DNA from 4 places in the Vibrio sp. 1F263 genome. Region 1 is predicted to be linked to each of the others. Evidence: predicted binding sites of a transcription regulator. Region 1 holds the regulator's gene; each other region holds the start of a gene.
The links. Region 1 encodes MetJ, which represses methionine synthesis genes. Its sites were predicted from a motif close to TTAGACNTNTANANGTCTAA; they were not measured.

Region 1 (6,030 bases):
TGAAAAATGTATCAAATCAGTTGATCCTACCTCACAGATTCATTACTATACTGCGCCTTAAAGGTATGGCTTTATCGCGGTTTAGTGATACAGCGGTGTCTTTATTTATTTTTTAACTACGTGTGGTGTCCGGCTTAGAATCGGATGGCGACGCGGCCTAATTGAGGTTTTCCCATGAAAGTTGGTATCCACCCAGAATACAAAGCAGTTTCTGCAACTTGTTCTTGCGGCAACACATTTGAGTTCAACTCAACGCTAGCAAAAGAATCAATCCACCTAGACGTATGTGACAAATGTCACCCGTTCTACACTGGTAAGCAACGTATCGTAGATACAGGCGGCCGTGTTGATCGCTTCAACAAGCGTTTCGGTGCTCTTTCTAGCAAGAAGTAATTCTCGCTATTTAGACATAAAAAGGACACTTCGGTGTCCTTTTTTGTTGCCTGAAATTTGAAAAAATACTGAATCGTATTTCATTATTAGGTCATTTAAAGTGGTAGGTTACTGGCGTAAATTTTATTTCATCGCTTACCCCAACACTCCTTCCTCGAAATTCGCTCTAAAGTTGAGCTAGCGACAGTAATTTCAACTGCCCACTGGTCTTATTAGTAGTGAAATCTCGTTTTTTAATGATACAGATGCTTCAACCACCTAGGAACTTTGAAGTACATCCATTAACATGAACAAGATCCCCCAAATAATAATATCCTAGGAACCTACACCTATGTCTGAAGACAGCCGCCAAGATCAATCCCCTCAAGAATTATCGCCTCAAGAACAATTCCGTCAGCAAGCTCTTGATTATCATGAGTTCCCAATTCCAGGCAAAATTGCCGTAGAACTGACGAAGCCTGCAAACTCTGCAGAAGACCTAGCACTGGCATACAGCCCTGGCGTAGCTGAGCCTGTTCGCGAGATCGCACAGAATGTCGATAACGTTTATAAGTACACAGGTAAAGGCAACATGGTTGCAGTTATCTCTAACGGTACTGCAATTCTTGGCTTAGGTAATCTTGGTCCTATTGCTTCTAAACCAGTTATGGAAGGTAAAGCGCTACTGTTTAAGCGTTTTGCTGGTTTAGATTCTATTGATATTGAAGTAAAACACCGCACAATCGATGAGTTCGTTGATACGGTTGCGAATATCGCAGATACATTTGGTGGTATTAACCTAGAAGACATCAAAGCACCAGACTGTTTTGAAATCGAGCGTCGCCTGATTGAGCGTTGTGATGTACCTGTTTTCCATGATGATCAACACGGTACTGCGATTGTAACGGCAGCGGGTATGCTTAACGCGATCGAGCTTCAAGGTAAGAAACTGGAAGAGTGTAAGATCGTTTGTTTAGGTGCTGGCGCAGCAGCGGTTGCTTGTATGGAGCTACTGATTAAGTGTGGCGCTCAGCGTGAGAAGATCTACATGCTTGACCGTAAAGGTGTGATCCACACTCGTCGTGATGACTTGAATGAATACAAAGAGCTGTTCGCAAATAACACCGACAAGCGCACGCTTGAAGATGTTATCGAAGGCGCTGACCTGTTCTTGGGTGTATCGGGTCCTAATCTGCTACCAGCTAAGGCACTTACGCTGATGGCTGATAAGCCTGTTGTGTTTGCATGTTCAAACCCAGATCCAGAGATCAAACCTGAGCTTGCACATGAAGTTCGTTCTGACCTAATCATGGGCACTGGCCGTAGTGATTACCCTAACCAAGTAAACAACGTACTTTGTTTCCCATTCATTTTCCGTGGTGCACTAGACGTGCGTGCGAGCGAAATCAATGACGAAATGAAGCTAGCGGCGGTTAAAGCGATTCGTGAACTAGCAAAAGAAGAAGTTCCAGCTGAAGTACTGGCAGCTGCGGGCGAGACTGCACTGGAGTTCGGTAAGGGTTACATCATTCCTAAGCCAATGGACCCGCGTCTGCTTCCTCGCGTTGCAAAAGCAGTTGCTGAAGCGGCTGTTGAGTCTGGCGTTGCTCGAATTGAGATGCCTGCTAACTATATGGCTTAATGCCTTAGTAGCTGTTGCTCTATTGAGCGAAAAAGAATAATAAAAAACCGACTCATAGGAGTCGGTTTTTTTTTATGTCTATCATTCACAGCGCAGCTACAGATAACGTAGTGGGTGATGTGACAAATAGGGTTCAGCTATAGCGAATCAATAATGAAGGCGGTGACTGAGTTGTTTTTATTCTTCGTCAAACGCTTCGAACTCGATGCCCATCTCTGTCATCAGTTTTTTGACTTCAGTCGGGATGTCGTCTGGACGATCTTTACGAAGGTCTTCATCCGTTGGCAGTGGTTGGCCAGTGTACGCATGTAGAAAGGCTTCGCACAGTAGCTCACTGTTTGTTGCATGGCGTAGGTTGTTGATCTGGCGGCGAGTGCGCTCGTCAGTAAGAACCTTTAACACTTTTAGAGGGATAGAAACTGTAATTTTCTTTACTTGTTCGCTTTTCTTTCCATGCTCAGCATATGGGCTTATGTATTCACCATTCCAGTCGGCCATTGCGTACCTTCATCACTTTAGTTGTTAGAATAAATTAATAGTGCTGATTTTAGCGGGATTTACTGCCATAAGCAAAGACATATAGACGTCCAGAAGTGTTGACGTCTCACGTTTATGAAAGTAAAGTGAGTAACATATATCTAACACAGCCACAAAATGCCGACAAGCAGCTGTGATTCTCAGACGCAAAACTTGTAAGGAAGCACCTATGAGCAGCCGGAAGCCAGCAACCATCGCAGTACGTACTGGCATCGAGTCAGACACGCAACACCATGCCGTTGTCCCACCTATTTATCTTTCGACTAACTATGGGTTTCCCGCTTTTGGTGAAGTGCCAAAGTATGATTATACCCGCTCTGGTAACCCAAACCGCGGTCTATTAGAAACGGCACTGTTTGAGCTTGAATCAGGCAAAGGCGCGGTTGTCACTAACTGCGGTACGTCGGCACTTAACTTATGGGTATCCGCTTTCTTAGGTGGCGATGATCTTATTATTGCACCGCACGACTGCTATGGCGGTACTTACCGTCTGTTTAACACACGCTCACTCAAAGGTGACTTCAAAGTTCTGTTTGTTGATCAATCGGATCAAGCTGCACTGGATGCGGCGATCGCGCTTAAGCCAAAGTTAATCTTAATCGAAACGCCATCGAATCCATTGGTTCGTGTGGTTGATATTGCAGAAACTTGCCGTAAAGCGAAAGAAGTAGGTGCTCTGGTTGCTGTCGACAACACGTTTTTGACGCCTGTGTTCCAAAAGCCTTTAGAGCTGGGTGCGGATTTTGTTATCCACTCAACCACTAAATACATCAACGGACACTCAGATGTTATTGGCGGCGTTGTGGTCACTAAAACTGAAGAGCACGCTGAAGAGCTAGCATGGTGGGGTAATTGTATTGGTGCAACCGGCACACCATTTGATAGCTACATGACGCTACGTGGTATTCGTACGCTAGGTGCACGTATGCGCGTTCACGAAGAGAGCTCACGTGAAATTCTGACGGCTCTGCAACAACAAGATCTGGTGGGTACGATTTACCACCCAAGCCTGCCTGAACACCCGGGTCATGATATTGCCAAGAAACAGCAATCAGGTTTTGGCTCAATGTTGAGCTTTGAATTTGCGGGTTCATTCGAGGCACTTAAATATTTTGTGGATAAATTAGAGCTATTTTCTTTGGCTGAATCATTGGGCGGTGTTGAAAGCCTGATTTGTCATCCAGCGTCGATGACTCACCGTGCTATGGGCGAAGAAGCATTGGCAGAAGCGGGTGTTTCTCAACAATTACTGCGCCTTTCTGTTGGCCTTGAAGATGCAGAAGACTTGATTGATGATCTCAAGCAAGCGTTTGAAAAAACACAAGGCTTTATCGCAGAAGGGGAAGTTTAATAATGACAACCTTTCGCCAGCTACATAAATTTGGTGGCAGCAGTTTAGCGAACCCTGAGTGTTACCAACGCGTGGTCAATATTCTTAGAGAATACTCATCAACTACTGACTTGGTCGTGGTATCAGCTGCGGGTAAAACAACTAACCGCTTGATTGAGTTTGTTGAAGCGCTCGACAAAGATGGTCGTATCGCTCACGAATGTCTACAAACCCTTCGTCAGTTCCAACTTGAGCTGATTGAAGCGCTGCTTGAAGGTGAGTCTGCGGCTCAGCTAACGGCCGCTATTCAACAAGAATTTACTGCTTTGGGTGAGCTAACTGCTCCTCTAAGCGAATCGCAAAAAGCACAGGTGCTAGGACACGGTGAGGTTTGGTCTTCACGTTTGTTAGCCGCTCTGTTATGCCAACATGACTTACAAGCAGTTGCTCAAGATGCGCGTGCCTTTTTACGTGCAGAAGCGGGTGCTCAACCCGAAGTGGATCGCGCGCGTTCTTATCCTCTGATTAAAGAAGTTTTGGCTCAGCATACGCATTGCCGAGTGGTGATTACGGGCTTTATGGCTCAGAACTGCGAAGGTGAAACAGTACTGCTTGGTCGTAACGGTTCAGATTACTCAGCAACCGTGATTGGCGCTTTGGCTGAAGTTGAACGTGTGACGATTTGGAGTGACGTGGCGGGCGTTTACAGCGCTGACCCTCGTTTGGTTTCGGATGCGTGTTTGTTGCCTCTGCTTCGCCTTGATGAAGCGAGTGAACTCGCTCGTCTGGCGGCTCCAGTGCTCCATAGCCGAACGCTACAGCCTGTGGCTCAAAGTGCTATGGATCTCAGCTTGCGCTGCAGCTACCAGCCGGAGGCGGGCTCTACACAGATAGAGCGTGTACTGGCATCGGGTCGTGGCGCAAAAATCATTACCTCTCTGGATGAAGTTCTGATCGTTCAGCTGACCTTTGGTCATGGCCATGATTTTGACCGCTTAGAAAGTGAAGTCCTTGAAGGTCTTAAACGAGCCCAACTTGAGCCGCTTGCTTATGAGCTTGAACCGGATCAGCACTGCTTACGTCTTGCTTATACAGAAGAGATCGCTGGTGGTGCATTAGAATATCTACAAGACCACGCGATTGAAGCGGAAATTAAGCTCAAAGAAGGTTTCTCTCTTATCGCGGCGGTAGGTGCGGGTGTGACTAAGAACCCGAACCATTGCTACGGTTTCTACCAGCAGCTCAAGAGCTCGCCAGTTGAATTCATCTCAGAAGCGAACTCTGGCTTGAGCTTAGTCGCTGTGATTCGTAAGAGTGAGACATCAAGCCTAGTGAAAGGCATTCACTCTCAACTGTTCCAAGCGCAGAAGCGTGTTGCGATTGCCTTGTGTGGCAAGGGTAATATTGGTTCAAGTTGGTTAAGCCTGTTTGCTGAGCAAAAGGCGGAACTTGAAAAGCGCCGTGGGATGAACTTTGAATTGGTTGCGGTGGTTGATAGCCAAACTTATTGGTTCGACGATCAAGGCATTGATGCGACTTCAGTTGGTAAACGCTTTGATGACGAAGCGATTGCCAATAACGGCAACGACTGGTTAGAGCGTTTGGGTTCTATTCAGGGTTACGATGAAGCTGTAGTACTCGATGTCACTGCAAGCCCTGTGCTTGCAGCAAAGTACCTGCAAATTGCACAACAAGGTATTCACCTGATCTCGGCTAACAAGGTGGCAGGTTCTGCATCAAGTGAGTATTACCATCAAGTACAGGATGCTTTCGCTAAGATCAGCCGTCACTGGTTGTACAACGCGACAGTCGGCGCTGGCTTACCGATTAACCACACGGTACGTGACCTGCGCGAAAGCGGTGACGATATTATTGCTCTGTCAGGTATCTTCTCGGGCACTCTATCTTGGTTATTCCAACAGTTTGATGGCACGGTGTCATTCAGCGAGTTGGTTGATTTAGCGTGGCAACAAGGCCTGACGGAACCGGATCCTCGCGCTGACCTCGATGGCTCAGACGTGATGCGTAAGCTAGTGATTCTGGCGCGTGAATCGGGTTTAGATATTGAGCCTGAAAACGTCAAAGTAGAATCATTGGTACCTGAAGAATTACAAGATCTGTCAGTGGATGACTTCTTTGATAAAGCTTC
Region 2 (6,030 bases), on a different contig from region 1:
CACGTAGAGCAAACGCCAGTTGGTTAGTGATCTCTTTGCGTGAGATGTCTTCACGAGGGAATGTCCAACATAGAATAGTGACGGGTCCGGTCAGCATGCCTTTCATCTGTTTCGAGGTCAGAGATTGCGCATAAGTCGACCACTCGACCGTCATTGGTTTTTCACGCTCGATATCCGCAACCACAATCGCCGGTTTCACGCAGCGAGAGCCATAGCTTTGTACCCAACCAAACTTAGTGGTTTGGAAGCCTGCTAGGTTTTCTGCAAAGTACTCCACCATGTCATTGCGTTCCGCCTCGCCATGCACAAGCACATCCAAATCTAAGGCTTCTTGGCGTTTAACCGCATCAGCAATATGACCTTTCAATGCGGTTGTGTATTCCGCTTCATTCAGTTTGCCAGTTCGGTAAGCACTACGCTGAAGACGAATCTCTCCTGTCTGTGGGAACGAACCAATGGTTGTGGTTGGTAACAGCGGTAAGCCGAGAACTTCAGACTGATGCGCTGCACGCTCTGCGTATGGAGCACTGCGTTCTGCCAGTGCTTTGGTAATGGTATTGATACGAGCCTGAACTTGTGGCTTGTTCACATGAATCGCGCTCTTACGGGCAACAATTGGTTGGCTGTAAGTCTCACACGCCAAAATGGCCTTTTGATCGCCGTCTAACGCCGCACCCAACAAGCTCACCTCGGTCACTTTCTGTTTTGCAAAGGCAAACCAACTCTTCACTTCTTCGCTGAGCGTTTCTTCTAACTCCAAATCAACAGGACTATGCAGCAATGAACATGAACTTGCGATCCAAAGCTTATCTCCTAGTTTGTCTTTCACCGGTTGCAGTAACTCAAGCTGCGCGGCTAAGTCAGCTCGCCACACATTGCGTCCATTGATTGCACCCGCAGAAAGTACCCAATCTTCCGGTAACTTATTAACCACTTCATCGAGTTGCTGCGGTGCTGCTGCTAAGTCGATATGTAAGCCGTTGATAGGCAGATCTACGATTTTATCTAATGTATCTGTGACCGAATCAAAGTAAGTGGTAAGTAGTAGTTTTACATCGCCTTGAATCACTTGGTAAGCCAGCTTGAATGAATCTACCCACTGATTATCAAGCTCCAAAGCCAGGATTGGCTCATCAATTTGGACCCACTCTACGCCAAGCTTTGAGAGCTTTGCCAAAATGGCTTGATACGCGGTAAGAAGGCGAGGAAGTAGAGATAAGCGGTCAAACCCTTCTTCCACTTCTTTGCCTAGGTATAAGTAAGAGAGTGGCCCAAGGAGTACAGGCTTAACTTTGTGTCCTGCTTTAATCGCTTCATTCACTTCATCAAACAGTTGAGGCCAACTTACTTCAAAAGAGTCATCTTTGCTGAACTCAGGAACAATGTAGTGGTAGTTAGTGTTGAACCACTTGGTCATGTCAGAAGCAGCTGAACTGTCTTTAGTGACATCATTCGACGTATGCGAACCACCGCAGCAAGTAGATTGAACTTGAGACTGACCACGACCAACGCGGAACAAGGTATCTAAATCTGGGAAGGCTTTTTCATCTTCTGATCCACCAGCATGGCGCTTGGGAACGTGGCCTAGAAGTAGAGTCGTAGTTAGTACATGGTCATACCATGCGAAGTCACCCGCAGTTGCAAAGCTTAGATTCGCGTCAGCTTGTACATTCCAGTTACGATTTCTTAATTCACTGCCGGTCTGCTTGAGCTCAGATTGATCGATCTCACCGCGCCAGTACTTCTCGAGAGTGAATTTGAGTTCGCGTTTTTCACCGATACGTGGGTAGCCAAGAATATGCGTTGTTGTCGTCATGTGTCTGTTCCTTATTCGATAATTTTAATTTCCGGTCAGACTGCCTGTAATGATTGTATTTTTAACAAAGGCGTCTGGATGGCTAAACTATCTCCCTAATCTGAACGATGAACAAGGTCCAAATATTCATCTTGTTTATTAATAATATTCATCTTGAATCATCCAAAGATGAACAGTTTAAATCCATCTGGACATCTAGACGTTTACAAGAGAGCAAAAACACCGTAGGGTGATTATTAAGAAATATTGAATTGGCTTAGGGAATATGAGGAATACTCATGATAGAGCTTAAACACCTTCGAACATTGACCACCTTGAGAGACAGCGGCTCGCTAACCGCGACTGCAACTTCTCTTCATCTGACTCAGTCGGCACTTTCTCACCAGTTGAAAGACCTTGAGGCTCGAATTGGCGGTCAGCTTTTTTTGCGTAAAACAAGGCCGGTTAAATTTACCTCGGAAGGCGAAATTTTGTTAAAACTGGCTGATGAGATACAGCCACAAATCGCCAAAGCTGAAAACGAACTCGCAAGCCTAAAAGAGGATGTGAATGGCCGATTGCACATGGCGATCGAGTGTCACTCATGCTTCCAATGGCTAATGCCCGCTTTGAAGGAATACCAAGTTGCTTGGCCAAGCGTGACCTTAGATTTCTCGTCAGGGTTTGGGTTCGAGCCTCTACCGGCATTGATGGCTGGAGAACTCGATTTGGTGATCACCTCTGATATACAGCCCCGTTCTGAAGTTCACTACGAACCTCTCTTTGATTTTGAGATGCGTTTGATCACTGCAATCAACTCACCTTTGGCAGAAAAACAGAGCATAGAACCGCAAGATCTTAGCGATATAACCATGCTCTCTTATCCGGTTCAAAAACAGCGTCTCGATGTAGTGAAACACTTTTTGCAACCAGCAGGCGTTGAACCAAAGAAATGGAAACAAGCAGACAACACATTGATGCTGGTGCAAATGGTATCGGCAGGTTTAGGTGTTGCGGCCTTACCTAATTGGGCAATCAGTGAATTTTCGAGACAAGGGTTAATCGCCAGTAAACCATTGGGTAACGGGCTTTCAAGAAGGTTGTTCGCAGCGGTAAGAAACTCAGAAAAAGACAAACGTTACCTACAAGCTTTCTTTAGCACGGCAAGACAGCAAAGTAAGAGTCACCTAGATGGCATTGAGGTCGTTTAAGAGACTCGTTGTTGGGTTAGTTTATGCCTGCGTTGAACCTGATAGATATGCGCCAGAAACAAAAAAAGTCACAGATTATCTGTGACTTTTTTATTGCCAATACCGACAACAGGTAATGAGTGTTAATCCACGATAGAAGAAACTCTCATTGTGAGCTTATCTTGAGTAAGACTTGAACTGATTAGTCAGTGGGTCGTATTGATAGCCCAACATATCAAGCTTGCCCACGACACTTTCTATATCCATTTCATACATACTGATCAGCTCTTCAAAGCTATCGCATTCTAAGCGAAGTTTTTCATTCACGATTCCCAGCAAAATAATGCTATCGAAACCTTTGACGTTGCTTAAATCCATCCCGTACTCCTAACGAACACACCGACTAGATTTAAGTTTAGAACGCTTACCAACACCACGCTAAAAAACAGATCACACTTTTTCGATTCAACACCGAAAGGCTTGTGAGATCAGTAACCGCCTACATCGCCCAAACTGGCGTTAAACCAACAGCCGCCGCCAATAACATCAACAATGAAATAGTCAGCTGAAGCTTTTCAGGGGTTTTAACGAACAATAAATGCCAACACCACACCACGATAGCTGAGATTAGCAAAGCAAAGCTAAACAGCAGAGTTGAAATCATTGGCTCTAATTGAGCTTCAGACAGAGAGTAAACATTGATGACCGTCGCCAAAACCACCAACATCCCCGTCAGCACACCAACAACGGGCAGAACACGGTGAAAAGCCTGTAAGCGTGTTCTTGCAATCGTCAGCAGTAAATGACCAAACGCTGCCCCCAATAAAACCACGAGTAATAAAGTGCTAATAATACCGACTGTGGTTGCTTGCTCCGTCGCTTGTATAGCAACGTATGACAGTGCTAAACCACAAGCTAAATACATCACCCAAATAGGGCCAGAATCTCGAGTCTTCTTGGTTTGAACTTGAGAATAGAAATAAAAGATCGCGAACACGACAAGAAATGCTTCAATTCTTAATGAGGCAACGGCAAGCCACAGCACGCCAATTGCAGGCAACATCTTGTGAATGCGGCCACGTTGTCCCGGGCAAATATCCCCTTTCACTAAGATGAGGGTTAAGATCAGTTGGGCTCCTAATAGCATCGGAGCAAATTGTACTAATAACGTTTCGACCATTGTGGATCTACTTCTTCAAACTTATTTTCGCGAATAATATCAAAAACTGGTGCGAACACTAATCAAAATCATAAATTAGAGACGAGATTCAAGGCTTCAACTATGCTGATGTATGGCTCTTCTGTCGCCATTTACCGTAAAAATACGAAAGACATCAAAACTAACAGGGGCATGTTCTACTGGCTAGTCTAGGCTCATGCCGCTATAATTCCCGCCTCAAAAATCAGAGGTTGAAATATGTACAGCGATATCACTCCTATTCACGAACACAAAAAATACTGGGCCGAGTGCTACGGAACTGCACCCTTTTTGCCTACCAGTAGAAAGGAGATGGATGCTCTTGGATGGGATAGCTGTGACATTATTATTGTAACTGGTGACGCTTATGTCGATCACCCGAGCTTTGGCATGGCTATCATTGGTCGCCTTCTTGAAGCTCAAGGATTCCGCGTGGGCATTATTGCGCAACCAAAGTGGGACAATAAAGACGCCTTCATGAAGCTAGGTAAACCTAACCTATTCTTCGGCATTACAGCGGGTAACATGGACTCCATGATCAACCGCTACACCTCTGATCGCAAATTACGTCACGATGATGCTTATACGCCAAACAACGAAGGTGGCAAACGTCCTGACCGTGCAACTCTAGTTTATTCCCAACGTTGTCGCGAAGCCTACAAAGGCACGCCAATCGTTCTTGGTGGTATCGAAGCAAGTTTGCGCCGTGTGGCTCACTACGACTACTGGTCAGATAAAGTTCGTCGCTCTGTATTGTTTGACGCAAAAGCAGATATTCTTCTTTTTGGTAACGCTGAGCGTGCACTGGTTGAAGTGGCACACCGCATTGCCGATGGCGAAGACATGTCTACGCTGACCAATATCCGCGGTACTGCTATCAATCTTCCTGCTGCCCCAGAAGGCTTCAAGATCATTGACTCTTCTCGTATCGAAAAGCCGAACAAAGCGTACGTTCCGGTTAACCCTTACGAAGTTGAAACCCAGTGTGATACTAAGAAAGACGAAAAAGAAGAAGTAAAAGCGCAACCTATTACTATTCGTCCTTCTCGTCACGACGCAAAAACAACCGCGGTTCGTATCCCAGGTTACGAAAAGCTAAACAATGACCGTATTCTTTACGCTCACGCTAGCCGTATTCTGCACCTTGAGACAAACCCGTACTCAGGTCGAGCTCTGATTCAACGTCACGGTGATCGCGAACTTTGGGTTAACCAAGCGCCGATTCCATTGGCCACAGAAGAGATGGACTACGTGTTTGGCCTTGCTTATAAGCGTGTTCCGCACCCTATGTACGGCAAAGCGAAAATCCCTGCATACGACATGATCAAAACCTCGGTTAACATCATGCGTGGTTGTTTTGGTGGCTGTTCTTTCTGTTCAATCACAGAGCACGAAGGTCGTATCATTCAGAACCGCTCGAAAGAATCTATCTTGGATGAAATCGAAGACATTAAAGATAAAGTGCCGGGCTTCACAGGTACTATTTCTGATTTGGGCGGCCCAACGGCGAACATGTACCGTTTAGGTTGTTCAGATCCTAAAGCAGAAATTAACTGTCGTCGTCCATCATGCGTGTTCCCGAAAATCTGTGAAAAGCTAAACACAGACCATCAACACACCATCGACCTGTACCGCTCTGCGAGAAAAGTACCGGGCGTTAAGAAGATCATGATCGCTTCTGGTGTACGTTACGACTTAGCGATTGAATCTCCAGAATACGTTCGTGAGCTTGTGACTCACCACGTTGGTGGTTACTTGAAGATTGCTCCAGAGCATACTGAAAAAGGCCCACTGGATCTGATGATGAAGCCGGGTATGGGCACTTACGATCGTTTCAAAGAGATGTT
Region 3 (6,030 bases), on a different contig from region 1:
TGCGCAGACTTCGAAGGCGTGTACCCAGATTCTTGAATTACTCTTTCCACCCTTTCACGGGTTTCAGGTTTTACTTTGGGATCATTGGTCAGAACGCGAGATACGGTAGACTTACCAACACCGGACAGCTTAGCAATATCGAGAATAGTGAGTTTTTTGCTCATAAAAAGTCTGACGTTAAAGGGAAGAGAAAGAAAAAGTGAGGGCGAACTCCCTCACTTAACTGTTTGTAAATCCTAGTCGTTCACTATGACCTACTTTCGGCAGTTTTTATAGATAACACGACCAAGTTCTAGACGTGCATTGTCACCTTTAGTTCGTAAAGTTACGCTATTGATCAGTTCAGAGGTTCCATCATCTAAGATGTACTTCGTTCCTGAGCCTGCCGCTATTTGAGTGAGGCGATATTCATTCTCGGGTAAACGTAATACCGCTTTTTCATCACCAAGGTAAGCGACCTTAAATGAAGCGTCAGACTCACATTGATAAATCACGAATTGATCGTCCGATACTGCGCTCTCAGTCTCAGGAGCTGCTGATTTAGAGCATCCGAATAACGCTACCGTACATAGAGATGCTATCAACAATGCTTTCATACTGCGTTCCTCATCTTTATATAGTGAATAACACTTATATCTAAGTGAAAGAGACTTAGTGTCTTAACCTTTTAAGAATGCTGGTACATCTTTAATACTGTCAAGCACGACACTTGCAAGCGCTTCACCTTTTTCAGTGATTGGCTTACCGGTTCTTACCAGTACTTTAGTGCCAACACCCGCCGCTTCTGCAGCCATCATGTCTTCAGCTTTATCGCCGATCATGACCGAGTTAGCCATATCAATCTTCAGAAAGTCACGCGCAGAAATGAACATGCCTGGCTTTGGTTTACGACATTCACAATCTTGTTTGTAGTCACCAACACCGTGCTCAGCGTGGTGCGGGCAGTAATAAATACCATCTAGCTCAACGCCGTTATCAACAAAGTTCCAATCCATCCACTGCGTTAGAGAAAGAAAACGGTCTTCACTAAACATGCCGCGAGCAATACCAGATTGGTTGGTCACTAACACCAATAAATAACCCATATCTTTAAACGCTTTCGCCGCTTCAAACACACCATCGATGTATTCAAAGTCATGTTCATCATGTACGTAGCCGTGATCAACGTTAATCACACCATCACGATCTAAAAAAACAGCAGGTTTAGACAAAATTCAGTTCTCTATCAACTCTCTATTAATCATTAATTATTACACGCTTTATTTGCTTCATCACTATCTATTTAGTTTTGCGTTCGTTAACGATTTGTTTCTAGTTTAACTTCTCAACTCGCGTTTAGCCGTCTAGACGTAAAAATATCTATTGACTTAGATCATAGAACACCATAGCATCATCTGTAAATCGAGTGAGTCATCAATATATTATTCTGTTCTACCTGCACGGGTTTCTCTATGATTAAAGTGAATCAAGTCAATAAGGTTTTTTATCAAGGCACTAAAGAAATCAATGCCTTAATTGATATCAACCTCCACATTCCTCAAGGTCAAATCTTTGGAGTCATCGGCTCTTCAGGTGCAGGCAAAAGTACCCTTATCCGTTGTGTAAACATGTTGGAAGCTCCAACGTCAGGTGAAGTGATTGTTGACGGTATCGACCTGACAAAACTCAGCAAATCAGAACTTAGCGAAGCACGCCGTAACATCGGCATGATATTCCAACACTTCAATCTGCTGTCTTCTCGTACTGTATTTAACAATGTAGCACTACCTTTAGAGCTTGCAGGTAAAGATAAAGCTGCGATTGAAGCGAAAGTGAGTGAACTACTTGAGCTTGTCGGCCTATCGGATAAGCGTGATACCTACCCTGCGAACTTAAGTGGTGGTCAAAAGCAGCGTGTCGCGATTGCTCGTGCGCTAGCTTCAGACCCGAAAGTACTACTGTGTGATGAAGCGACCAGTGCTCTGGATCCAGCAACGACTCAATCTATTCTTGAGCTGCTACGTGAAATCAACCGCAAGCTACACATCACGATCCTACTTATTACGCACGAGATGGACGTAGTTAAGAGCATTTGTCACGAAGTCGCGATCATTGGCGGTGGCGAGCTAGTAGAGAAAGGCACAGTTGGCGACATCTTCGCACACCCTAAGACAGAGCTAGCACATCAGTTTATTCGCTCAACGCTAGACCTATCTATCCCTGAAGATTATCAAGCGCGTTTGCAAGAGACTCGCGTTAACAGTAGCTACCCATTAGTACGTCTTGAGTTTACTGGTGCAACGGTTGATGCTCCACTGATGACGCAAATTGCGCGTAAATTCAATATCGATGTCAGCATCTTAAGCTCTGACCTCGATTACGCCGGCGGCGTGAAGTTCGGCATGATGGTCGCTGAGCTGTTCGGTAACGAAGCCGATGATAATGCTGCTATCCAATTCCTACGCGACAACAATGTAAAAGTAGAGGTGCTTGGTTATGTCCTTTAGTTTCAACGAGATTGCTGACTGGATCAGCCTTAACGGCAACCTTCTATTGGAAGCAACAGGCGAGACACTTTACATGGTTGCTGTTGCTGGCATCGTTGGTTTCGCTGTCGGTATTCCATTAGGCGTTATTCTACACACGACTAAAAAAGGTGGCCTGTTAGAGAACACCAAGCTAAACAAAATTCTTGGTGCGGTTGTGAACGTGGGCCGTTCTGTGCCTTTCTTAGTACTGATGGTAGCGATCATCCCTCTCACTAAGATGCTGATTGGTACCTTCATCGGTACAACTGCAGCGATTGTTCCGCTGACGATTGGTGCTATCCCATTCGTGGCTCGACTTATCGAGAGTGCACTACTTGAAGTACCAACAGGTCTAGTGGAAGCAGCTCAGTCAATGGGCGCAACACCAACACAAATCATCAATAAGGTTCTGCTTCCTGAAGCACTGCCGACTATCATCAACTCAGTGACGATTACGCTAGTGACTCTTGTGAGTTACTCGGCAATGGCCGGAACTGTGGGTGGTGGTGGCCTAGGTGATGTCGCGATTCGTTACGGATTTCACCGCTACGATGTGACCATTATGGCTGTGACAGTCGTCATGTTGATTGTGCTGGTACAAATTATTCAATCAATCGGTGATTCATTAGTTCGCCGCGTTGACCACAGATAACGACTTACAGACCAAAATCAAAGTCGTATAAACCAAATTAAATAGATTTATTAAAAGGAGATTATTATGAAATTTAACCTTAAAGGTTTACTTACTATTGCAGCAGCAGCTTCAGCGCTAGTACTAGCAGGTTGTGGTGATAAAGAAGTCGATACTTCTAAGATCAAAGTTGGCGTAATGGCAGGTGCAGAAGCACAAGTTGCTGAAGTAGCAGCTAAAGTCGCGAAAGAGCAATACGGCCTGGATGTTGAACTGGTCACTTTTACGGATTATGTAACACCTAACGCAGCGCTAGATGATGGTTCTATCGACATCAATGCATTCCAACACACGCCGTACCTAGATCAGCAAGTTGCTGACCGTGGTTACAAGCTAACGGTTGCAGGTAACACTTTTGTTTACCCTATTGCAGGTTACTCTAAAGAAGTTAAATCGGTAGACGAAATCCAAGATGGTGCTCGTATCGCTGTACCAAACGATCCAACAAACCTAGGTCGTTCTCTACTGCTTCTTGAGCAGCAAGGTTTACTTGAACTTCGTGAAGGTGCAGGTCTTCTAGCTACCGTTCGTGACATCGTTGGTAACCCTAAGAACCTAACGATTGTTGAACTAGACGCAGCTCAACTGCCACGTTCTCTTGATGATGTGACGTTATCTATCATCAACACTACTTACGCGAGCTCTATCAACCTGACTCCACAAAAAGACGGCGTATTCGTTGAAGACAAAGATTCTCCATACGTGAACCTAATCGTTTCTCGTGAAGACAACCTAAATGCAGAAAACGTACAAAACTTCGTTAAAGCATATCAAACTGAAGAAGTGTACAACGCAGCTTCTGACATCTTCCAAGGTGGCGTAGTTAAAGGTTGGTAATCAGCTTAAATAGACACTTATAGATACCGAAAGGGGCTGACTCAATGTCAGCCCCTTTTTTAATGATGAAAGTTTGCTAGAAAGTAAAGCTTCTCAGGGTGAATCAAACGAAGTCGATTACTTGAGGTGATCCCAAGAAATGTTGGATACCAGACGGCAATCATCACACTTGAAATAGAAAATATCGTGGATTGGTGCATCAAGCAGCCATTCACCACCACATTGTGGGCATTTTCGCTCTTTTTCATCTTTCAGGCTGATCCCACCGACACGATATAAGTAGTAGTAAGTTGGAATCTTAGTCAGAAATTCAATGCGCCCTCTTAGACCCCAACCACGTTTAAACAGCACACTCTTAGTATCACTGATCTCGGTTAGCGTTGCATGTTCAGCACGGCAACCACCACCCATTTGCACTTCATCACAGGCTTGCCATTCGGTCTGCCATTTCAGTACGGCTTTATGATCGCCATTAAATGTCGGCGGGTTACGATATAGTGGAATAGGCAACAAGCTGTCGCCACTGCGCAGCGGTGAACAGGTATGCACGAACGTCGTGTACAACACTTGCCAGCTCGGCGTTTCATCTTCGGCTACTTCTTCGGAGTTAAGATCTCGGCCAAGCAGACGCATCTTAGGCGCTAATAAACTCGCCGCAGATAAGCGCTCGAAACAGACTTTGACGAAGTCTGAATGATTACGTGGGTGTAAGCTATCTTGCTCCGGACACACAACGCGAACATAGAATTCACCGTCACCCATCACGATTGGAAACTCACGACCTAACACTTGTCCGTTATAACGAAGAGCATCCATTAAGCCATTAACCGCCTTATCGACAGCGCTTACCGTTGTGTTATCAAAACACTCAAATTGAAGTTCTAGTACGTACATCTATTTATACCGCTGGTTGTAGCTTTTCTAAAAATTCTGCCAATGTCTCGGCTAGTACATCACGATTTTTGGTTCCTAAGCGCTCTAGGATCACGTTCCCCGTTAGGTTACAGATAGAGATAACATCCAGTTCAGCATCAGTCGCAGCAATGAAAACCGTTGGTTTTAGCTTCAAACGACGCTGAGTCACTAGGTGACCTAAGATGTTTTCTTGTAGGCATTCGAAATCTTCATCACTCCAAATCTGTAACAGAGTCAGTTCGTTACCATCAAAAGTCGCGTTCATATCCGCACTAAATTGTGCGCCGTAGAAAGTCTTAACGTCTTCATGCAGAGTCAGCTCAATACCCGTTTCAACATTGGTGAAATCTGCGAATTGCTCACGTGGATAGTGTTTCCACAACACGGCATCACCACTCTTTTCTTCTACGCATGGCGATACAATGTCCACCAACTCCTCATTACGAGGTAAGCTTTGGTGTTGCTGCTGCCACGCGTCAACGTATCGCTGACTGAAAGAAAGTAGTGCGTCTTGAGCGCGTTGAGTCATGAAAATCTCCTAAACACAAAATAATAAATAGAATCCGAGCCCTTTCCGTGCCGATTAAGCGATGACTTAATGACAGGGTAATGGGGATTCAGTAAAATCGACCCCATTCTAATCGAATTTGAAACGAAAGTATGAGCAAATATTCTGACGCAAAAGAGCTAGCGGGTTTAACCCTAGGCCAAAAAACTGAGTACTCTAACCAATACGATGCAAGTTTATTGCAACCAGTACCTCGTAGCCTCAATCGTAATGATCTTGCGCTAAACGGAGAGTTACCTTTTGTCGGTCATGATATTTGGACGATGTACGAGCTTTCGTGGCTAAACACCAATGGCTTACCACAAGTGGCTGTTGGTGAAGTGTTCATTCCGGCAACTAGCCAAAATTTGATTGAGTCAAAATCTTTCAAGCTGTACCTAAACAGCTACAACCAAACTCAGTTTGAAAACTGGGATCAAGTCACTGAGCGTCTAACTCAAGATTTGTCAGCATGTGCAGGCGAATCTGTGATTGTGAATGTAAATTCAGTAACCGATTACACCAACCAACCT
Region 4 (6,030 bases), on a different contig from region 1:
GAAGAATAGAAGAATAGAAGAATAGAAAGAAAAAAGCCTCTGAGAACAGAGGCTTTTAAAATTACGTTTCAGCTAAGCGTGTTGCGTAATGCTTACAGGCCTGCGAAGTCCGCAAGGGTAGCTGCTTTGTCAGTTGCTTCCCAAGGGAACTCTTCGCGACCGAAGTGGCCGTATGCAGCAGTCTGCTTGTAGATAGGTTGAAGAAGGTTGAGCATCTCTTGAAGACCGTATGGACGTAGGTCGAAGTTTTGACGAACTGCTTCAATGATGATTTCGTGCGCTACTTTCTCAGTACCAAACGTTTCAACCATGATAGATGTTGGATCTGCAACACCGATAGCGTAAGACAGTTGAATCTCACAACGGTCAGCCATGCCAGCAGCAACGATGTTTTTCGCAACGTAACGAGCTGCGTAAGCTGCAGAACGGTCAACTTTTGATGGATCTTTACCAGAGAATGCACCGCCACCGTGACGAGCTGCGCCGCCGTAGGTATCAACGATGATCTTACGACCTGTTAGACCACAGTCACCCATTGGGCCACCGATTACGAAACGGCCTGTTGGGTTGATGAAGAAGTTAGTGTCTTTGTTGATCCACTCAGCAGGAAGTACTGGCTTGATGATTTCTTCCATTACCGCTTCACGTAGGTCAGGTGTTGTTACTGAATCACAGTGTTGAGTTGAAAGAACAACAGCGTCGATACCAACGATCTTACCTTGGTCGTATTGGAACGTTACTTGAGATTTCGCATCTGGGCGAAGGAAGTCAAGCTTGCCGCTCTTACGTACTTCAGCTTGCTTCTTAACAAGAAGGTGAGAGTAAGTAATTGGAGCTGGCATTAGGATTGGTGTTTCGTTAGTCGCGTAACCAAACATGATACCTTGGTCGCCTGCGCCTTGATCTTTAGGATCGGCTTTATCAACACCTTGGTTGATGTCTGGAGACTGCTTACCAATTGTGTTTAGTACTGCACAAGAGTCAGCGTCAAAGCCCATATCAGAATGAACGTAACCAATTTCACGAACTGTTTCACGAGTGATTTCTTCGATATCAACCCATGCAGACGTGGTTACTTCACCGCCAACCATAACCATGCCGGTTTTTACGTAAGTCTCACAAGCAACACGTGCTTTTGGATCTTGTTCAATGATGGCATCAAGAACAGCATCTGAGATTTGGTCTGCAATTTTATCTGGATGGCCTTCTGAAACAGATTCAGAAGTGAATAGGTGCTTAGCCATGAGAGCTCCACTTTTAGTTTAGTTTTTAGTTGCAAATAGTTAAATGCAAATAATTTATGCCGTCGCAATCGAGGAAGCGCCGCCATTCAATACAGTATATTTTGTAGGTGTTTCTACATCTAGACGGCTATTTTAAATTCCAACGGTCGAATTACAAGCTCTTTTTTAGGATATGTCATAACTAAACGTTTGCGTGTTGGTAGGGGGAAGCCATTGTTAAGTGGTGTAAATGATCGAAAATTGCGGAAAATGACCGTTAAAGTGCCAGTAAAACGTTTGCAGTCGCTATAGTCGTTTGAGAGAATACCCGCGCTAATAAAAATGAAAACTTTAGCATCTATCTCTTTTTTAAATCGCTTATGTATCCAGGAGCAGACATGCCTTCTCGTAAAGATCTAGCCAATGCAATCCGCGCACTTAGCATGGACGGTGTTCAACAAGCAAACTCAGGCCACCCAGGCGCACCTATGGGTATGGCTGACATCGCTGAAGTTCTTTGGCGTGGCCACTTGAACCATAACCCATCAAACCCAGAGTGGGCTGACCGTGACCGTTTTATCCTGTCTAACGGTCATGGTTCTATGCTGATTTACTCTCTGCTTCACTTAGCAGGTTACGAGCTTTCAATTGAAGACCTAAAAAACTTCCGTCAACTGCACTCTAAGACTCCAGGTCACCCAGAGTACGGTTACGCTCCTGGTATCGAGACAACGACTGGTCCTCTGGGTCAAGGCATCACCAACGCTGTTGGTATGGCGATGGCTGAAAAATCATTGGCTGCACAGTTCAACAAAGAAGGCCACGACATCGTCGATCACTTCACTTATGCGTTCATGGGTGATGGTTGTCTGATGGAAGGCATTTCTCACGAAGCATGTTCTCTAGCAGGTACGCTAGGTCTTGGTAAGCTGGTTGCTTTCTGGGATGACAACGGCATCTCTATCGATGGCGAAGTTGAAGGTTGGTTCTCTGACGATACACCTAAGCGTTTTGAAGCTTACGGCTGGCACGTAATCCCAGCCGTTGATGGTCACGATGCTGACGCTATCAATGCGGCTATCGAAGCGGCTAAAGCGGATCCTCGTCCTACGCTTATCTGTACTAAGACTATTATCGGTTTTGGTTCACCAAATAAAGCAGGTACGCACGACTGTCACGGTGCTCCACTAGGCGCTGATGAAATCACAGCAACTAAAGCGGCACTTGGTTGGGAACACGGTCCTTTCGAAATTCCAGCTGATATCGCAGCTGAGTGGAATGCGAAAGAAGCAGGCGCAGCGAAAGAAGCAGCGTGGAATGCTAAGTTTGACGCATACGCAGCGGCTCACCCTGAGCTAGCAGCTGAATTCAAACGTCGTACTAACGGCGATCTTCCAGCTGAGTGGGAAGAGAAAGCAAACGCAATCATTGCTGATCTTCAAGCTAACCCAGCAAACATCGCATCACGTAAAGCATCTCAAAACGCACTAGAAGCGTTTGGTGCTATGCTACCTGAATTCATGGGCGGCTCTGCTGACCTTGCGCCTTCTAACCTGACTATGTGGTCTGGTTCTAAGTCGCTTGAAGCGAACGACTTCTCAGGTAACTACATCCACTACGGTGTACGTGAATTCGGTATGACTGCAATCATGAACGGTATCGCTCTGCACGGTGGTTTCGTACCATACGGCGCAACATTCCTAATGTTCATGGAATACGCGCGTAACGCGATGCGTATGGCTGCTCTGATGAAAGTTCAGAACATTCAAGTTTACACGCATGACTCTATCGGTCTTGGCGAAGATGGTCCTACTCACCAACCGGTTGAGCAGATCGCTTCTCTACGTCTGACTCCAAACATGAGCACATGGCGCCCATGTGACCAAGTTGAGTCTGCTGTTGCTTGGAAACTGGCAATCGAACGCAAAGATGGTCCTTCTGCACTTATCTTCTCTCGTCAGAACCTTGCACAGCAAGACCGTGACGCAGAGCAAGTGGCAAACATCGCTAAGGGTGGTTACATCCTGAAAGATTGTGAAGGCAAACCAGAGCTTATCCTTATCGCAACTGGTTCTGAAGTTGAGCTAGCGGTTAGCGCTGCTGCTGAACTAACAACTGAAGGCAAGAAAGTACGCGTAGTATCTATGCCTGCTACTGACGCATTCGACAAGCAAGACGCAGAATACCGCGAGTCTGTACTTCCATCTGACGTTACAGCACGTATCGCAGTAGAAGCTGGTATCGCTGACTTCTGGTACAAATACGTTGGCTTCGGTGGCAAGATCATCGGCATGACAACGTTCGGCGAATCTGCACCAGCAGGCGAGCTATTCAAGATGTTCGGTTTCACTACTGAAAACGTAGTAAACACTGCAAAAGAGCTTCTTGCTTAATCATTCGTTGTAACGCGAATAGAAAAAAACCGAGCCACTGGCTCGGTTTTTTATTTGGCTTTCAGAAACATGAGTTACTCGAATTCATTTCCCCAATTATCAAGTTCTCTAGTCCCACAGACCTTACATTCAACGTAACGATCCATGTTGTAGTAATGACCACCATTGATAATTGAATTAGCAAACAGCTTTATTCTTCCTAACAAAGTTTTGTCGGTATCATAGCTGCTTGTTTGGCGAACAAGAACTTCACTATGTGGCGTTTCTTTATTGCACGTTTTACAAAAATGAGTCGCTGGAAATCCAGACATAACCTTTTCCTTTGGTTGAGAAAACTAGGTTAGAAACAGCCGTAGAATTAGGTCAGACTCATTTAGATATCATTGCATAATAGCTATTACATTCGCTAGATTTATAAATTCATTTTGTCGAGGTATGTCGCTTAATTGATTTAGTGAGGAAATGTTACCTACTCCTGCACTCAGTACTTGTTTAGGTATTTAGCAATAGAGTTAACTGTGCATAGAGTCATTTGTAACGAACAGCTTACATTGCGGAGTTTGAGCGCATTTCGTTATTAATATTCTTGAAAGATATAACGAAGTAAGAGAATGTTGGCGCGTTGTTTTCATATGAAAGGTCTAGCATGACAAACAAAGTAATCTTGGTGGTCGATGATAGTCAGGACATTCTTGATGCTCTTAGTGAATATCTGGAACGTTCAAGCTTTACGGTTATCACAGCTCTTGAAGGCAATGAGATGTGGAAGAAGCTTGAAACTGTCACTCCAGATCTCATTATTTTAGACATCATGCTACCCGGAGATGATGGTTTGACCTTGTGCCAGAAACTACGTCTTCAATCTCAAGTTCCCATTATTATGCTCACCGCAGTAACCGACGATGCTGATCGAATCGCAGGATTAGAAATTGGAGCCGATGACTATATTACTAAGTCATTTAACCCGCGAGAGCTATTAGCCAGAATTAAAGCTTTATTGAGACGTTCCACGTTTAGCCATACTCAAGGTGAGCGGACTCTGAAATTTATGGATTGGACGTTTGACACTCTTAAACGACAATTGAAACATGAAGATGGTGAAGTGGTTTCACTTTCTAGTGCTGATTATAACTTGCTTACGCTTATGTTGGATTCTCCCAACCAACTACTAAGCCGAAATGATATTGCTCAAGCGCTTTGGGGAAGGGATGCGGAGCCACTAGAGAGAGGTATTGATGTACAAATTAGCCGGTTAAGAAAGCAATTAAGAGACGATGACCGCAACACGATTATGACGGTAAGGCATCGCGGCTACATGTTAGTGATCGATTCACATATTAGTCGTATTAAATTTTGAAAAAAAACATACTTCAATCAATGGTTGCTCGTATCACCTTGTCTATGTTCATGGTTATTCTCATGGCTGAAATACTGGCAGGTGCGGTATGGTTTACAGCAACATCAGCATCAAAAAAAGAGTCAGCTAGCCACGCCATGACAGCTATATCATCAGCTGCAGCAGATACTATTAATTACTTCTCTGGCTTACCCATTAATTACCGTCACTTGGTGTTGGAACAGCTACGAAATATAGGAGGAACAAGGTTTTTCATATCCATAAATAACCATAAACTTCCTATCACTTCTTTATCTGATTACTCATTGGTTCCTCAGATGGAAGTACAAGCGTCTGAACTTTTGAATCAGCAACTTAGAGATTCACGCAAAGTACATGTCACTTTAACTAAGCGAGAAGATTTACGGGTGTTTAACTCTGGTATCAAGCTTTATGAACTTCCGGCGTTGTGGAAAGACTACAGTTTGGTATTAGGTAAATTGGATTTGCCTATTGCTGTGATTCAGGTGGAGTTTTCAGAGAATGAATGGCTTTATTTAGCCACCGTTCTACCGCTGTCTTTTGATAGTCTGACCGATAATTTCATTGATAGCAGACAAGTCATATTTCTCCTTATTGTTACCTTCATGCTTATGGGTGTTTCTTATGTTGTCTTACAGAAGGAAATTCGTCCTTTTCGTTCTTTAGCACGCTCTGCCACTCTTATGGGGTCGCAAATGCAGATTGAAGAAATCAAAGAAGAAGGCAGTTCAGAAACCAGAGCGGCTATTCATGCTTTCAACAAAATGAACCGTCGAATCAAATCGTATTTGCGGGATAGAGATATGTTTTTTAATGCGATATCCCATGATATTAAAACACCATTAGCCTGTTTAAAGTTACGAACTGAAATGATGGATGATGAGCAAACAAAATTAAGGTTTGAAAAGCTATTGAACGAAGTCGATATGATGTTGAACGGGGCTTTGCAATATATGCGAGATAATGACATCCACGAAGAGTTAGAGTGGATTGATATTAACGATATCCTTGACCAATGCGCTGCCGTTCATAACAA

Region 2: metE (5-methyltetrahydropteroyltriglutamate--homocysteine S-methyltransferase) is a predicted target of MetJ. The motif match lies at 2,004-2,023, and genes of this name have one in related genera.
Region 3: metN (methionine ABC transporter ATP-binding protein MetN) is a predicted target of MetJ. The motif match lies at 1,336-1,355, and genes of this name have one in related genera.
Region 4: metK (methionine adenosyltransferase) is a predicted target of MetJ. The motif match lies at 1,356-1,375, and genes of this name have one in related genera.

What each region holds. Positions count from the first base shown of each region.
Region 1 is NZ_JBGONI010000011.1:61,969-67,998, reverse strand. Features, by position in the region: gene rpmE (50S ribosomal protein L31) at 175-393, shown strand; gene ACED25_RS09960 (malic enzyme-like NAD(P)-binding protein) at 725-2,014, shown strand; gene metJ (met regulon transcriptional regulator MetJ) at 2,192-2,512, opposite strand; gene ACED25_RS09950 (O-succinylhomoserine (thiol)-lyase) at 2,721-3,902, shown strand; gene ACED25_RS09945 (bifunctional aspartate kinase/homoserine dehydrogenase II) at 3,905-6,030, shown strand, end outside.
Region 2 is NZ_JBGONI010000001.1:9,063-15,092, forward strand. Features, by position in the region: gene metE (5-methyltetrahydropteroyltriglutamate--homocysteine S-methyltransferase) at 1-1,816, opposite strand, end outside; gene ACED25_RS00065 (LysR substrate-binding domain-containing protein) at 2,095-3,006, shown strand; gene ACED25_RS00070 (DUF4250 domain-containing protein) at 3,163-3,363, opposite strand; gene ACED25_RS00075 (hypothetical protein) at 3,485-4,165, opposite strand; gene ACED25_RS00080 (YgiQ family radical SAM protein) at 4,496-6,030, shown strand, end outside.
Region 3 is NZ_JBGONI010000018.1:13,057-19,086, reverse strand. Features, by position in the region: gene treR (trehalose operon repressor TreR) at 1-164, opposite strand, end outside; gene ACED25_RS12845 (MliC family protein) at 255-596, opposite strand; gene gmhB (D-glycero-beta-D-manno-heptose 1,7-bisphosphate 7-phosphatase) at 660-1,211, opposite strand; gene metN (methionine ABC transporter ATP-binding protein MetN) at 1,452-2,486, shown strand; gene ACED25_RS12830 (methionine ABC transporter permease) at 2,476-3,159, shown strand; gene ACED25_RS12825 (MetQ/NlpA family lipoprotein) at 3,226-4,035, shown strand; gene ACED25_RS12820 (Zn-ribbon-containing protein) at 4,153-4,929, opposite strand; gene syd (SecY-interacting protein) at 4,934-5,479, opposite strand; gene queF (NADPH-dependent 7-cyano-7-deazaguanine reductase QueF) at 5,611-6,030, shown strand, end outside.
Region 4 is NZ_JBGONI010000012.1:73,946-79,975, reverse strand. Features, by position in the region: gene metK (methionine adenosyltransferase) at 93-1,244, opposite strand; gene tkt (transketolase) at 1,622-3,616, shown strand; gene ACED25_RS10525 (hypothetical protein) at 3,691-3,927, opposite strand; gene ACED25_RS10520 (response regulator) at 4,263-4,973, shown strand; gene ACED25_RS10515 (ATP-binding protein) at 4,970-6,030, shown strand, end outside.